2 regions of the Nonomuraea recticatena genome follow, and region 2 is predicted to be linked to the other one. Evidence: predicted binding sites of a transcription regulator. Region 2 holds the regulator's gene; the other holds the start of a gene.
The links. Region 2 encodes HspR, which represses chaperone genes until heat shock. Its sites were predicted from a motif close to ANTTGAGTCNNNNNGACTCAANT; they were not measured.

Region 1 (7,034 bases), on a different contig from region 2:
TTCCGTCCCACGGGCGGCGCGATGGCCCGCGAGATCGGCACGGCCATCCTCGACCTGGCCGAGGCGCACGGCCGTCTCGACAGCGGCGAGCGTGGGGCGTGGGAGGCGTGGCTGGAGGAAGGCGTCGCCGCCATCGCACCGCAGGCGGCCGACGGCGGCAGGTCGGCTACGCTGGCGCGCCTGTTCGCCGCGGTCCGTCGGCCGATGCCGTCCACTCCCGCACCCCGGCAACCTCGAGAGCGGACCACGGACGGACGCCACATCCCGGGCGTGCTCACCCGGACGTGCCCCAACTCGATCCGCGTGCACGGCGGCTGACCCGGCCCCGGTGATCGCACGCTGTCCGGCGGCTCCGACGGGTTTCGGCGCAGTCCGCGCGACGGCGTCTGGTGGCTCGGCCCGGTGACCTGGGGTGGCTGTCCGGCAGGCCTGATCGGGATCACCGGTGTGGATCTATCGGCGGGGTGATCGAGCGCCTCGCCAGGCAGCCCGTGGTCGCCCTGACCCCAACGTTTATGACATGGTGTCGTCATCGACTTGACGTGAGTCGCCGGTTTTGGTGACACTGTGTCATGACCTTCTCCGAGACCCTTCGCGCGGCCACCTGGAGCGACCACGAGTCGGCCGAGGGCGAGAGCTATCTCACCGAGCTGATGGCGGGACGGCTCAGCGCCGAGGAGTACGGCGAGATGGTCGCCCAGCACTACTTCGCCTACCTCGCGCTCGACGGAGCGGCCGAGCGGCTGGCCGAGCACCCCGTCGCAGGGCGCTTCGTCTTCCCCTCGCTGTACCGTCAGCGGGCGCTGGAGCGGGACCTGGCGACGATCTACGGCCCCACGTGGGAGTCGCGCATCGCTCCGTCCAAGGCGACCAGGACCCTGGTGGCCCGCATCGAGCAGGTCTCCGACTGGCCGGGCGGCTACATCGCCCACCACTACACCCGCTACATGGGAGACCTGTCGGGCGGCCAGTTCATCAGGATGGAGCTGCAGAAGATCTACGGCTACGGCAAGGGCGGCGGCGTCGACTTCTACGTCTTCGACGAGATCGGCTCGCTGCCGCGCTTCAAGAACGAGTATCGCGCCCGCCTCGACGCCCTCGCGCTCGACGAGGCGGAGGAGCAGCGGATCATCCGCGAGGTGCGGCTGGCCTACCAGCTCAACACCGAGGTGCTGGCCGAGCTGCTGCACACGGTCAGGTCGGCGGCCTAGCATAGGCCCATGCCCAGGATCAGCGCCGCCACGATCGGCGAGCACCGCGCCCAGACGCAGGACCGCATCCTGCAGGCGGTCTCGCGGCTGTCGCGCGTCCAGGGCATCGACGCGATCTCGATGACGGACGTGGCGCACGAGGCCGGCATCACCCGCACCGTGCTCTACAACTACTACCCCGACAAGGCGGCGCTGCTGCTCGCCTTCACCGAGCGCGTGACGCACTACTTCATCGAGGCCTACACCGCGCAGCTGCCGCCGTCGGCCTCGCCCTCGGAGCGGCTGCGCGCCTTCGTCAGGCTGCAACTGGCCGGGCTCGTGGCGCATCCGCATCCCGGCGCCGCGGGGCTCAGCGCCTCCCTCGGCCCCGACGCCTACCAGCAGCTGGCCGACCACGTGGCGCCGATGCAGCGCATCCTGGTCGAGATCCTCGACAGCGGCGCCGCCTCGGCGGACTTCCACCTGCAGGACGTCGAGGCCACCGCACGCATGATCATGGCCGTCATCGGAGCCGAGCGGGAGCCGCTGATCAGCGGGCGGGTGAGCGTGGAGGCGGCCGAGGAGATCGTGTCGGGCTTCGTGCTCCGCGCGCTCGGCAGCGCCTCCTGATCAGGTCGCGCCGCCTCGCTCACTCGCCGGGGCGCACCAGCCCCGTCTCGTAGGCGTAGACGATCGCCTGGGCCCTGTCGCGCAGGTCGAGCTTGGTCAGCACCCTGCCCACGTGCGTCTTCACCGTCTGCTCCGCCACCACGAGCCTGGAGGCGATCTCCTGGTTCGACAGTCCCTGCGCGATCAGCGTCATCACCTCGGTCTCCCGTTCGGTCAGCTCGGCCAGCCGCTTCACCGTGGGCGCCCTCGGCCCGCCCAGCCTGGCGAACTCGTGGATCAGCCGCTTGGTGACGGCGGGCGCGATCAGCGCGTCGCCCGCCGCCACCACCCGCACCGCCTCGGCCAGCTGCGCGGCAGAGGCGTCCTTCAGCAGGAACCCGCTGGCGCCCGCCCGCAACGCCTCGTAGACGTAGTCGTCCAGGTCGAACGTGGTGAGGATGAGCACCTTGGTGCGGGCGGAGGCCATCAGCCGCCTGGTGGCCTCCAGCCCGTCCATGACCGGCATCCTGACGTCCATCAGCACCACGTCGGGCGCCAGCTCGGCGACCCTTTCCAGCGCCTCGGCGCCGTTGGCGGCCTCGCCGACCACCTCGATGTCGGGCTGGCTGCTCAGGAAGACGGTGAACCCGGTGCGCACCATGCCCTGGTCGTCGGCGATCAGCACCCTGATCATGACGCTCCCTCCAACGGCAGCACGGCTTTCACCTCGAACCCGCCCCCTTCCATGGGGCCCGTCTCCAGCGACCCGCCCAGCAGCGAGGCCCGCTCCCTCATGCCCAGCAGCCCGTGCCCCGCGCCGCGCGGGCCGCCCGGCCTGCTCGCGGGGCCGTTCGTGACCCGGATGCGCAAGTGGTCGTCCCTGACGAGCTCCACGGCCACGGTCGAGCCCGGCGCGTGGCGCATGGCGTTGCTGAGGGACTCCTGCACGATCCTGTACGCCGAGACCTCCACGGCCTTCGGCAGCCCGTCGAGCTCGCCGGAGCGTTTCACGAGGACGGCCAGGCCCGCCGTCCGGGCGTTGGCCACGAGCTCGTCCATCCTGTCGAGCCCGGGAGCGGGCGCGGTGTCGGTGCGGCCGTCCTCGTCGCGCAGCACGCCCAGCACCTGGCGCAGCTCCTTGATCGCCTCCAGTGACAGCCCGCGGATCTGCGCGAGCCCCGCATCCAGGCGCGCGGGGTCGCCCCCCGCCTCCAGCGGTACGGCCTCGGCCTGGATCGCGATCACCGACAGGTGGTGGGCGACGACGTCGTGCAGCTCGCGGGCTATGCGCGCCCTCTCGGCCAGGACCGAGCGCTCCTCGACGGCCGTGTCCCTGCTCAGGGTGGCGCTGCGCCGCACCCTGACGTTGTAGCCGAACAGGACGACCACGCTCAGCGCGATGCCCGCAGGCACCACCGACTCCCCGAGGACGAACCACGCGGCCACGAGCGAGATCGCCCACACCGCCGACGTGATCCGTCTGTCGCACCTGACGGCCACGGAGTAGAGGACCAGCAGGCACATGATGGCGCCCTGCATCAGGAAAGAGCGGGCTCCGTCGAGCAGGTGGCTCATCCACAGCGCCGAAGGAAGGAGCGCGAGAGCCAGCCGCCATGCCGCCAGCGGCCAGCGGTCGCGCAGCGCGACAGGCAGCGAGAAGCCGGTCGCGGTCAGCCAGAGCAGCCACATCGGCTGCGGTGCGGCTTCGGTCAGGTTCGTCAGGTCGCTGAGGACGGTGCCGAACAGCGCCCAGGCCAGCAGGAGATCGGCCACCTGCACCAGATCGAGGTGGTCGAAGGGCAGCAGGCCGCGCAGCGGCCTGGGCATCGCAGGGCGCAACCTGCGCGAACGTGGGGACGCGGGGTCGGCCTCGCCCCTGAAGAGCGCGAGCCTGAAGGGCTGGACGACGGCCGAGATCACCGCAACAGCCTACGAGGCTCTGACCAGGCCCGCATCAACCCTGAGAGTGATCCCTCGGAGGTATCACTTACATCATTACGATCGCTGTGAGCGAACATCGGCAACTTCGGGAACATTGGAGGGCTCTCGTTAATTGAGTCGGTATAACTCAACCCTTTGGAGTTCAGATGAGTGAGAGCTTGATCCTCCCGGTCCTGCCACTCGACGACGAGGTGGTCCTGCCGGGCATGGTGGTCCCTCTGGACCTGTCCGACTCCGAGGTCCGGGCTGCGATCGACGCGGCTCAGGCTTCTGGTCTCAACAAGCCGCGGGTGCTCCTCGTTCCCAGGATCGACGGCCGTTACGGCGCCGTCGGCGTCCAGGCCGTGGTGGAGCAGGTCGGAAGGCTCCCAGGGGGTGAGCCCGCCGCCGTCGTCCGTGGCGTCAACAGGGCCAGGGTCGGCAAGGGCACGACGGGCCCGGGCGCGGCCCTGTGGGTGGAGGTGCTCACGGTCGACCCCGTCCAGGTCGGCGAGCGGGCACAGGAACTGGCCAAGGAGTACAAGGCCCTGGCCACCACCATCTTGCAGAAGCGCGGCGCGTGGCAGGTGGTCGACCAGGTCAACCAGATCGACGACCCCTCCGTGCTGGCCGACAGCTCCGGCTACACCCCTTGGCTGAGCACCGCGCAGAAGGTGGAGCTGCTGGAGGCCCCCGACCCCGCCGACCGGCTGGCCAAGCTGGTCGAGTGGTCGCGTGAGCACCTGGCCGAGCTGGACGTGGCCGAGACGATCCGCAAGGACGTCCAGGAGGGCATGGAGAAGCAGCAGCGGGAGTTCCTGCTGCGCCAGCAGCTGGCCGCGGTCCGCAAGGAGCTCAAGGAGCTCAACGGCGACACCGAGACCGAGGAGGAGGACTACCGCGCCCGCGTGGAGGCGGCCGACCTCCCCGAGAAGGTGCGTGAGGCCGCGCTCAAGGAGGTCGACAAGCTGGAGCGGACCTCCGACCAGTCGCCTGAGACCGGCTGGATCCGCACGTGGCTCGACACCGTCCTCGACATCCCGTGGAACGAGACGAGCGACGACAACTACGACATCGCGGGCGCCCGTGAGGTGCTCGACGCCGACCACACCGGCCTCGACGACGTGAAGGACCGCGTCATCGAGTACCTGGCCGTGCGCAAGCGCCGCCAGGACAAGGGCCTCGGCGTGGTGGGCGGCCGCCGCAGCGGCGCCGTCCTCGCTCTGGCGGGCCCTCCCGGAGTCGGCAAGACGTCGCTGGGTGAGTCCGTGGCGCGCGCCATGGGCAGGAAGTTCGTCCGCGTCGCCCTCGGCGGCGTGCGCGACGAGGCGGAGATCCGCGGACACCGGCGCACCTACGTCGGCGCGCAGTCCGGCCGCATCGTCAGGGCGATCCGCGAGGCGGGCTCGATGAACCCGGTCGTGCTGCTCGACGAGATCGACAAGGTCGGCGCCGACTACCGGGGCGACCCGACGGCCGCCCTGCTCGAGGTCCTCGACCCCGCGCAGAACCACACCTTCCGCGACCACTACCTGGAGGTCGAGCTCGACCTGTCGGACGTGCTCTTCCTCGCGACGGCCAACGTCCTGGAGGCCATCCCGGGGCCGCTGCTCGACCGCATGGAGGTCGTCACCCTCGACGGCTACACCGAGGACGAGAAGGTGGCCATCGCCCGCGACCACCTGCTGCCCAAGCAGCTGGAGCTGGCGGGCCTGACCGCCGAGGAGGTCACGGTGGAGGAGGCGGCGCTGCGCAAGCTGGCCGCCGAGTACACCCGCGAGGCGGGCGTGCGCTCCCTCGAGCGCTCGATCGCCAGGATCCTGCGCAAGGTCACGGCCAAGGACGCGCTGCCGTCCGTCGTCGGCGAGGACAGCCTGGTCGACTACCTGGGCAGGCCGCGCTTCGTTCCCGAGGCGTCGCTTCCCGAGTCCAAGCAGCGCACCTCGGTGCCCGGCGTGGCCACCGGCCTCGCGGTGACCGGGGCGGGCGGAGACGTCCTGTACGTCGAGGCGTCGCTGGCCGACCCCGAGACGGGCGAGACGGGGCTGACCCTCACCGGCCAGCTGGGCGACGTGATGAAGGAGTCGGCGCGGATCGCGCTGTCCTACCTGCGCTCGCACGGCGCGGAGCTGGAGCTGCCCGTCACCGCGCTGAAGGACCGCTCGGTGCACGTGCACTTCCCCGCGGGCGCCGTCCCCAAGGACGGCCCCTCGGCGGGTGTCACGCTCACCACGGCCCTGGCCTCGCTGCTGTCGGGACGGCTGGTCCGCAACGACGTGGCGATGACCGGCGAGATCTCCCTCACCGGCAGGGTGCTGCCCATCGGCGGCGTCAAGCAGAAGCTGCTGGCGGCGCACAGGGCGGGCATCACCACCGTGCTCATCCCCGCCCGCAACGAGCCCGACCTGGACGACCTGCCCAAGGAGGTCCGCGACGAGCTGACCATCCACGCGGTGAGCGACGTGCGCGAGGTCCTCGACATCGCGCTCGCCCCCGCGAAGGTGGCGCAGACGGCCGCCGCGTGACCGCGGCCGTCTGACCGTCGCCCCTGAGCCGCCCCGCCGTCACCGTACGGCGGGGCGGCTTCCTCACGTGCGACGGCCTCGATCAGGCGGTCCGCGTCCTCTTGCGGGCCTCGGCGAGCGCGCTGACCACGGCCTCGAGGTCGGCGGGGCCCGTTCGATGGCTGGTCACGCACAGGCGGATGGCGGGACGGCCCGCGAGGCGGACCGTGCTGAGCCACGCGGCGCCGCTCCTGACCACGTGATCGGCGACGGCGGCGTGCCAGGCGGCGCTGCGCTCATGGCCTTCCGCCTCGGCCTCGGGAGCCGTCACGCAGACGACGGGCAGAGGGGTGTCGTTGATGCGCGACCAGCCCTCCTCGGCGAGACGGCGCGCGAGCACCTCTCCGAGCCGCACGTCCCGCTCGAGCTGCGCGGCGTAGGCATGCCTGCCCGCCACGGCGAGGGCCAGGAAGACCTTCAGGCCGGCGAAGCGGCGTGACCACTGCACGCTGGTGGCGTAGGGGTCGGGAGCGTCCTCGCTCTCGGCGGGCATGTACGAGGTCGTCGCGTGGAAGCTCTCCGAGAGAGCCGCCGGATGCGGGGTGAGGAACATGCCCGCGCCCATCGGCGCCGACAGCCATTTGTGCGCGTCCACCGTGACGCTGTCGGCCAGCTCCACCCCTGCCAGCAGCGGGCGCAGCGCGTCGGACAGCGCGACCGCGCCCGCCCACGCGGCGTCGACGTGGAAGTGCAGGTTCCACTCCCGCGCCAGGGCGGCCAGCTCGCGCAGCGGGTCGAGCGCGCCTCCCGC
Region 2 (7,034 bases):
CGCGAGCATCCGCAGCAGCGCGGCTCTGGTCCCAGGCTCGATCGGCATCCACAGCAGCGAGGCCGTGGACGGGAGGAAGTCCTCGAAGCTCTGCGTGAAGCCGTTGTCGGACCAGGTCCGGTGGTACGGCCTCAGCGCCTCGCGCAACCGGTCGGGGTCGTCGGGCAGCTTCCGCAGATCTTCGACGGTGAACTTCCCTACTCCGTATTCGGGCAGATGACCATCCCGCGTCCACCAGTAGGAGCAGTCCGTCGGCACGGCGCCGACCTTGACGGACGCGCAGGGGCCCGCTCCGGAGGGGCAGATGTTCCGCACCCGCTCGGGCGCGCCCGCCGCGCGCCACGCCTGCTCGTCCTGCGGCGACGCGGGCATCACCGAGCGCGTCCTCCTCTCCATCATGCCGGGGGTGGCCGGATCCCGCGGCTGCCAGAGCTCGGTCGACTCCTCCGCCCGCAGCGTGTACGGCGGCTCGCCGGTGCGCAGGAGCCCTCCGCCGATCTGCGTCCTGCGCCAGTAGGCCCCGTCCGCCGGCGGCTGCCTCGACGCGTTCTCCGCCGCCTGCAGCAGGAGGTCGATGCCCGTGGGGCGGACCAGGACCGGAGCGGCGACCGGGGCCATGGTCGACACCAGCACGATCACGGTCGTGACGACCGTCGCCGTGGCCAGGGCGGCGCCGGCCGCCCAGCCCCAGTTCCACCGGCTGCCGCGCCGATCACGTGCCGGCTTCCGCGCCGGGGTGGAAGCCCGCTCCGCCGCCAGGACGCTCGCCTTGGCCCTGGCGGTCGCCTCCGCCGACGGCGGCGGCGCGTCAGGCAGCGACTGCGAGAGCAGCGTGATCTCATCCATCGTGGTCCTCCAGGTCGCCGAGCGTCTTCCGCAGTTGCTTACGCGCCCTGTTCAGCCGGGACGCGACGGTTCCGTAGGGGATGCCGAGGGCTTCGGCCACCTCCGCGTGGGTGAGGCCTGCCAGGGCGATCAGCAGGACCACGTCGCGGTCGCCGCGCTTGAGCCCGGCCAGCGCCCCCGCCAGCCTGCCGGTCAGCGCCCCTGCCGCGACGCGCGCGAGCGTCGTCTCCTCGTGGCTCTCCGCTCTCTCGGCTCGGCGGTACGGCCGAGCGCCTTCCATCTCCTGACCTCGGCACGGCGGTGCTTGGCCACCAGGTTGGTGGCGATGCCGTACAGCCAGGGTCTGACCTCGCCTCTGGACGGGTCGTAGCCGCCGCGGACGGCCACCAGGAACACCTCGGCCGCCAGGTCGTCGGCGACGTCGGAGGAGAGCCTGCGGGCGATGTACCGGTGCACCTCGGGCCAGTGTGCGTCGAAGGTCCGTTCCAGCCAGGTGGTCGCGTCCTGCGCGGTCGAAGGGGGAACTGTCATGGCACCACGCCTCGTTCGGGATGTGAGTCACCCGTTTTTTCCCGAAAGCCCGGAATGCTTTCACGAGGATCGGGGTTGAGTCGGGTAGGCTCAACTCGTTTGACAAACCACCCGGCCGTTCATAGGTTGAGCCTCATCAGCTCAACTTTGACTACAAGGACGTACTCATGGCACGTGCGGTAGGTATCGACCTGGGGACGACCAACTCCGTCGTCTCGATCCTCGAGGGCGGTGAGCCCACTGTCATCGCGAACGCGCAGGGCTCCAGGACCACGCCGTCCGTGGTCGCCTTCGCGAAGAACGGCGAGGTCCTGGTGGGCGAAGTGGCCAAGCGCCAGGCCGTCACCAACGTGGACCGGACGATTCGCTCGGTCAAGCGCGAGATGGGCACCAACTGGTCCCAGGAGATCGACGGCAAGAAGTTCTCCCCGCAGCAGATCAGCGCCTTCGTCCTGCAGAAGCTCAAGCAGGACGCCGAGGCCTACCTGGGCGAGAAGATCACCGACGCGGTGATCACCGTCCCGGCCTACTTCAACGACTCCCAGCGCCAGGCCACCAAGGAGGCCGGCACGATCGCGGGCCTCAACGTGCTCCGCATCATCAACGAGCCGACCGCGGCGGCGCTGGCCTACGGTCTCGACAAGGACCAGGACCAGACGATCCTCGTCTTCGACCTCGGCGGCGGCACCTTCGACGTGTCCCTGCTCGACGTCGGCCAGGAGGACGGCCACGGCTTCGTCGAGGTGAAGGCGACCTCGGGCGACAACCACCTCGGTGGCGACGACTGGGACCAGCGCATCGTCGACGAGCTCGTCAAGCGCTTCCAGAACGCCCACGGCGTCGACCTGGCCAAGGACAAGATGGCTCTCCAGCGCCTGCGTGAGGCCGCGGAGAAGGCCAAGATCGAGCTGTCCAGCCAGTCCGAGACCAACATCAACCTGCCCTACATCACGGCCTCCTCCGAGGGCCCGCTGCACCTGGACGAGAAGCTCACCCGTTCGGAGTTCCAGCGCCTGACGGCCGACCTGCTCGAGCGGACCAAGGGCCCGTTCCACCAGGTCATCAAGGACGCCGGCATCAAGGTCTCCGACATCGCGCACGTCGTGCTCGTCGGCGGCTCGACCCGTATGCCCGCCGTCTCCGAGCTGGTCAAGGAGCTCACCGGCGGCAAGGAGCCCAACAAGGGCGTCAACCCCGACGAGGTCGTCGCCATCGGCGCCGCCCTGCAGGCGGGCGTGCTCAAGGGTGAGGTCAAGGACGTCCTGCTGCTCGACGTGACCCCGCTGTCGCTGGGCATCGAGACCAAGGGCGGCATCTTCACCAAGATCATCGAGCGCAACACCACGATCCCGACCAAGCGCTCGGAGGTCTTCACCACGGCCGAGGACAACCAGCCGTCGGTGCAGATCCAGGTCTACCAGGGCGAGCGCGAGATCGCTTCGTACAACAAGAAGCTGGCCACGTTCGAGCTGACGGGCATCGCCCCGGCTCCGCGCGGCATCCCGCAGATCGAGGTCACCTTCGACATCGACGCCAACGGCATCGTCAACGTCTCCGCCAAGGACCTCGGCACCGGCAAGGAACAGACGATGACGATCACCGGCGGCTCCGCGCTGCCGAAGGACGACATCGAGCGCATGATGCGCGAGGCCGAGTCGTACGCCGAGGAGGACAAGAAGCGCCGTGAGGAGGCGGAGGTCCGCAACAACGCGGACGGTCTCGCCTACCAGACGGAGAAGTTCCTCCGCGAGAACGACGACAAGGTTCCCGGCGAGATCAAGACTGAGGTGAACGACGCGCTCGCGGAGCTGAAGAAGGCTCTGGAGGGCACCGACACCGACACGATCCGCAACTCGGCCGAGAAGCTCGCCACCGTCAGCCAGAAGATGGGCTCGGCGATCTACGCCCAGAACCAGCAGGCGGGCGCCGCCCCCGAGGGTGACGACACCACCGCGCAGGCCAAGGCCGACGGCGACGACGACGTCGTCGAAGCCGAGATCGTGGACGAAGACCAGCCCAAGAAGGACCAGTGACGATGTCTGACCCGCGCGATAACGGGCCCGAGACGGAGCCAGTGATCCGCGACAACCGCAAGATCGACCCCGAGACGGGTCAGGCGAGGTCCGCCGCGGACGAGCAGCAGCCCAAGGCCGCTGCTCCCGTGGCGGAGGGTGGTGACGCTCAGCTGCTGGCCGAGCGCACCGCCGACCTCCAGCGCCTTCAGGCGGAGTACACCAACTACCGCAGGCGGGTCGAGCGGGACAGGATCGCGGTACGCGAGCAGGCCGTCGCAGGCGCCCTCTCCGAGCTGCTACCGGTCCTCGACGACATCGGCAGGGCCCGCGACCACGGTGAGCTGAACGGCGGTTTCGCCAAGGTCGCCGAGTCGCTGGAGGCCGCGGTCACCAAGCTGGGGCTGACCTCGTTCGGGCAGAAGGGCGACCCCTTCGACCCGACGGTGCACGAGGCGCTGATGCACAGCTACTCCTCGGAGGTGACCGAGCCGACCGCCATCGAGGTGCTGCAGCCCGGCTACCGCATCGGCGATCGGGTGCTGCGTCCCGCACGGGTCGCGGTGGCCGAGCCCGAGGACGCCCCTGCCGCGTCTGACGAAGACTAAGAACATCCCCCGAAAGGACGCATAGATGAGCACCAAGGACTACTTGGAAAAGGACTACTACGCCGTCCTTGGTGTGCCCAAGACCGCCACCGCCGACGAGATCAAGAAGGCCTACCGGAAGCTGGCCAGGCAGTACCACCCCGACGCCAATCAGGGTGACGCCGCCAAGGAGGCCAGGTTCAAGGAGATCTCCGAGGCCAACGACGTGCTCTCCGACTCCAAGCGGCGCAAGGAGTACGACGAGGCGCGCACGCTGTTCGGCTCGGGCGTGGGCGCGCCGAGGCCGGGTGGCGGCAGCGGCGGGTTTCCTTTCGACTTCGGCGACCTGTTCGGCGGCACGGGCCAGCAGGGCGGGAGCACGAGCGACCGCATCGGCGACCTGTTCGGGGGACTGTTCAACAGAGGCGGCGGCGCGGGCGCCCGCACCACGGGCGCGACGACCAGGCCGAGGCGCGGCCAGGACATCGAGTCCGAGGTCACGCTCTCCTTCACCGAGGCCGTCGAGGGTCACACCGTCTCGCTCAGGCTGACCACGTCGTCGGCGTGCAAGGCCTGTAGCGGCACGGGCGCCAAGGCGGGCACGACCCCGAGGGTCTGCCCCACCTGTGAGGGCACCGGCGCGGCCAGCCGCAACCTGGGCAACTTCGCCTTCTCCGAGCCGTGCCGCGACTGCAAGGGCCGCGGTCTCCTCGTCGACGACCCCTGCCCCGTCTGCGACGGAAGCGGCAGGGCCAAGAGCACCCGCACGATCCAGGCGCGCATCCCCGCGGGGGTGGCCGACGGCCAGCGGGTCAAGCTCAAGGGCAAGGGAGCGCCTGGCGAGAACGGCGGTCCCGCGGGAGACCTCTACATCCAGACCCATGTGAAGCCGCACGCGGTGTTCGGGCGGTCGGGCGACAACCTGACCATCACCGTGCCCGTCACCTTCACCGAGGCGGCGCTCGGCGCGGAGATCAAGGTTCCTGTCCTCAAGGGCCTTCCCGTCACTCTGCGCATCCCCGCGGGCACGCCCAACGGCCGCACCTTCAGGGTTCGCGGCAGGGGGGCCGCGCGCAAGGACGGCACCAAGGGCGACCTGCTCGCCACGGTGGAGGTGCTCGTCCCCAAGCAGCTCGACGACAAGTCACGCGAGTTGCTCACGGAGTTCCGCACCGCCACCGCGAGTGAGGACCCGAGGGCCGACCTCATCCAACGGGCCAGAAGCGAGTAGGCCGATGGACGCCAACTACTTCAACCTTTCCGATGAAACACCCGTCTACGTCATCTCCGTGGCCGCCCAGCTGTCCGGTCTGCACCCGCAGACCCTCAGGCAGTACGACCGCCTCGGGCTGGTGTGCCCAGGCCGTACGGCGGGGCGCGGCCGCCTCTACTCGATGCGAGACATCATCCAGCTGCGCGAGGTGCAGCGCCTCTCCCAGGAGGAGGGCATCAACCTCGCCGGCATCAAGCGGATCCTTGAGCTGGAGAACGAGGCGCTGAGGCTGCGTGAGGAGGTTCACCGCCTCAGGGCCGAGATGTCCATGGTCAAAGCTCTGATCCGATACGAGCTGCCACCGGGGGCCTGAACATATGGACTACAAGCTCACCCAGAAGAGCCAGGAAGCGCTGTCGGTCGCGATGCGGCGGGCCGCCGCTGAGGGAAATCCCGAGATCGCGACCGCGCACCTGCTCTCCGCCCTCCTCTCCCAGACCGGCGGCACCGCCGTGCCCCTGCTCGAAGCGGTGGGAGCCGACTGGAAGGCGCTGCGCGCGAAGGTCGAGACCACGCTGGCCGGGCTGCCCAAGGCGCAGGGCGCCACGGTGAGCGCGCCGTCCAGTTCGCGTCAGCTCCTCACCGTGATCAACACCGCCGCGCAGCGGGCCAAGCGGCTCGAGGACGAGTACGTCTCGACCGAGCACCTGCTGGTCGGCCTCGCGACCGACGGCGGCGAGATGGCGAGCCTGCTGAAGGACGCGGGGGCCACGCCACAGGCGCTGCTCGACGCCTTCGAGCAGGTGCGCGGGCACGCCCGCGTCACCAGCGAGACACCCGAGGACACCTACCAGGCGCTGGAGAAGTACGGCGTCGACCTGACCGAGCACGCCCGCAGCGGCAAGCTCGACCCCGTCATCGGGCGCGACTCCGAGATCAGGCGCGTGGTGCAGGTGCTCTCGCGCCGTACCAAGAACAACCCGGTGCTGATCGGCGAGCCTGGCGTGGGCAAGACCGCCGTCGTCGAGGGCCTGGCCCAGCGCATCGTGGCCGGCGACGTGCCCGAGTCGCTGCGCAACAAGAAGCTGATCTCCCTCGACCTCAGCGCGATGGTGGCGGGCGCCAAGTACCGCGGCGAGTTCGAGGAGCGGCTCAAGGCCGTGCTCTCCGAGATCAAGGAGAGCAACGGGCAGATCGTCACCTTCATCGACGAGCTGCACACCATGGTCGGCGCGGGCGCCGCCGAGGGCGCGATGGACGCGGGCAACATGCTCAAGCCCATGCTGGCCCGCGGCGAGCTGCGTATGATCGGCGCGACCACGCTCGACGAGTACCGCGAGCGCATCGAGAAGGACCCCGCGCTGGAGCGGCGCTTCCAGCAGGTCTACGTGGGCGAGCCCTCGGTCGAGGACACGATCGCGATCCTGCGCGGGCTGAAGGGCCGCTACGAGGCCCACCACCAGGTGCAGATCGCCGACAGCGCGCTGGTCGCCGCCGCGGCCCTCTCCGACCGCTACATCACCAGCCGCTTCCTGCCCGACAAGGCCATCGACCTGGTCGACGAGGCCGCCTCGCGGCTGCGCATGGAGATCGACTCGCGACCCGTCGAGATCGACCAGCTCCAGCGCAACGTCGACAGGATGAAGATGGAGGAGCTGGCGCTGGCCAAGGAGACCGACGAGGCCTCCGTCCAGCGTCTCGGGCGGCTGCGCGCCGAGCTGGCCGACCGACAGGAGGAGCTCAACGCCCTCGTGGCCAGGTGGCAGAAGGAGAAGGCGGGCCTCAACAGGGTCGGCGACCTGAAGAAGCAGCTCGACGAGGTGCGCGGGTCGGCCGAGCGCTTCC

Region 1: the regulator HspR is predicted to act here: its motif matches at 3,851-3,873, upstream of lon (endopeptidase La).

The regions. Positions count from the first base shown of each region.
Region 1 is NZ_BAAATE010000011.1:38,337-45,370, forward strand. It holds gene ABFX50_RS21960 (glycosyltransferase family 2 protein) at 1-318, shown strand, start outside; gene ABFX50_RS21965 (biliverdin-producing heme oxygenase) at 573-1,211, shown strand; gene ABFX50_RS21970 (TetR/AcrR family transcriptional regulator) at 1,221-1,820, shown strand; gene ABFX50_RS21975 (response regulator) at 1,840-2,493, opposite strand; gene ABFX50_RS21980 (sensor histidine kinase) at 2,490-3,719, opposite strand; gene lon (endopeptidase La) at 3,887-6,244, shown strand; gene ABFX50_RS21990 (pyridoxal phosphate-dependent decarboxylase family protein) at 6,327-7,034, opposite strand, start outside.
Region 2 is NZ_BAAATE010000005.1:287,783-294,816, forward strand. It holds gene ABFX50_RS12930 (CU044_5270 family protein) at 1-846, opposite strand, end outside; gene ABFX50_RS12935 (RNA polymerase sigma factor) at 839-1,126, opposite strand; gene ABFX50_RS12940 (RNA polymerase sigma factor) at 1,039-1,302, opposite strand; gene dnaK (molecular chaperone DnaK) at 1,545-3,410, shown strand; gene grpE (nucleotide exchange factor GrpE) at 3,413-3,997, shown strand; gene dnaJ (molecular chaperone DnaJ) at 4,023-5,207, shown strand; gene ABFX50_RS12960 (heat shock protein transcriptional repressor HspR) at 5,212-5,562, shown strand; gene clpB (ATP-dependent chaperone ClpB) at 5,567-7,034, shown strand, end outside.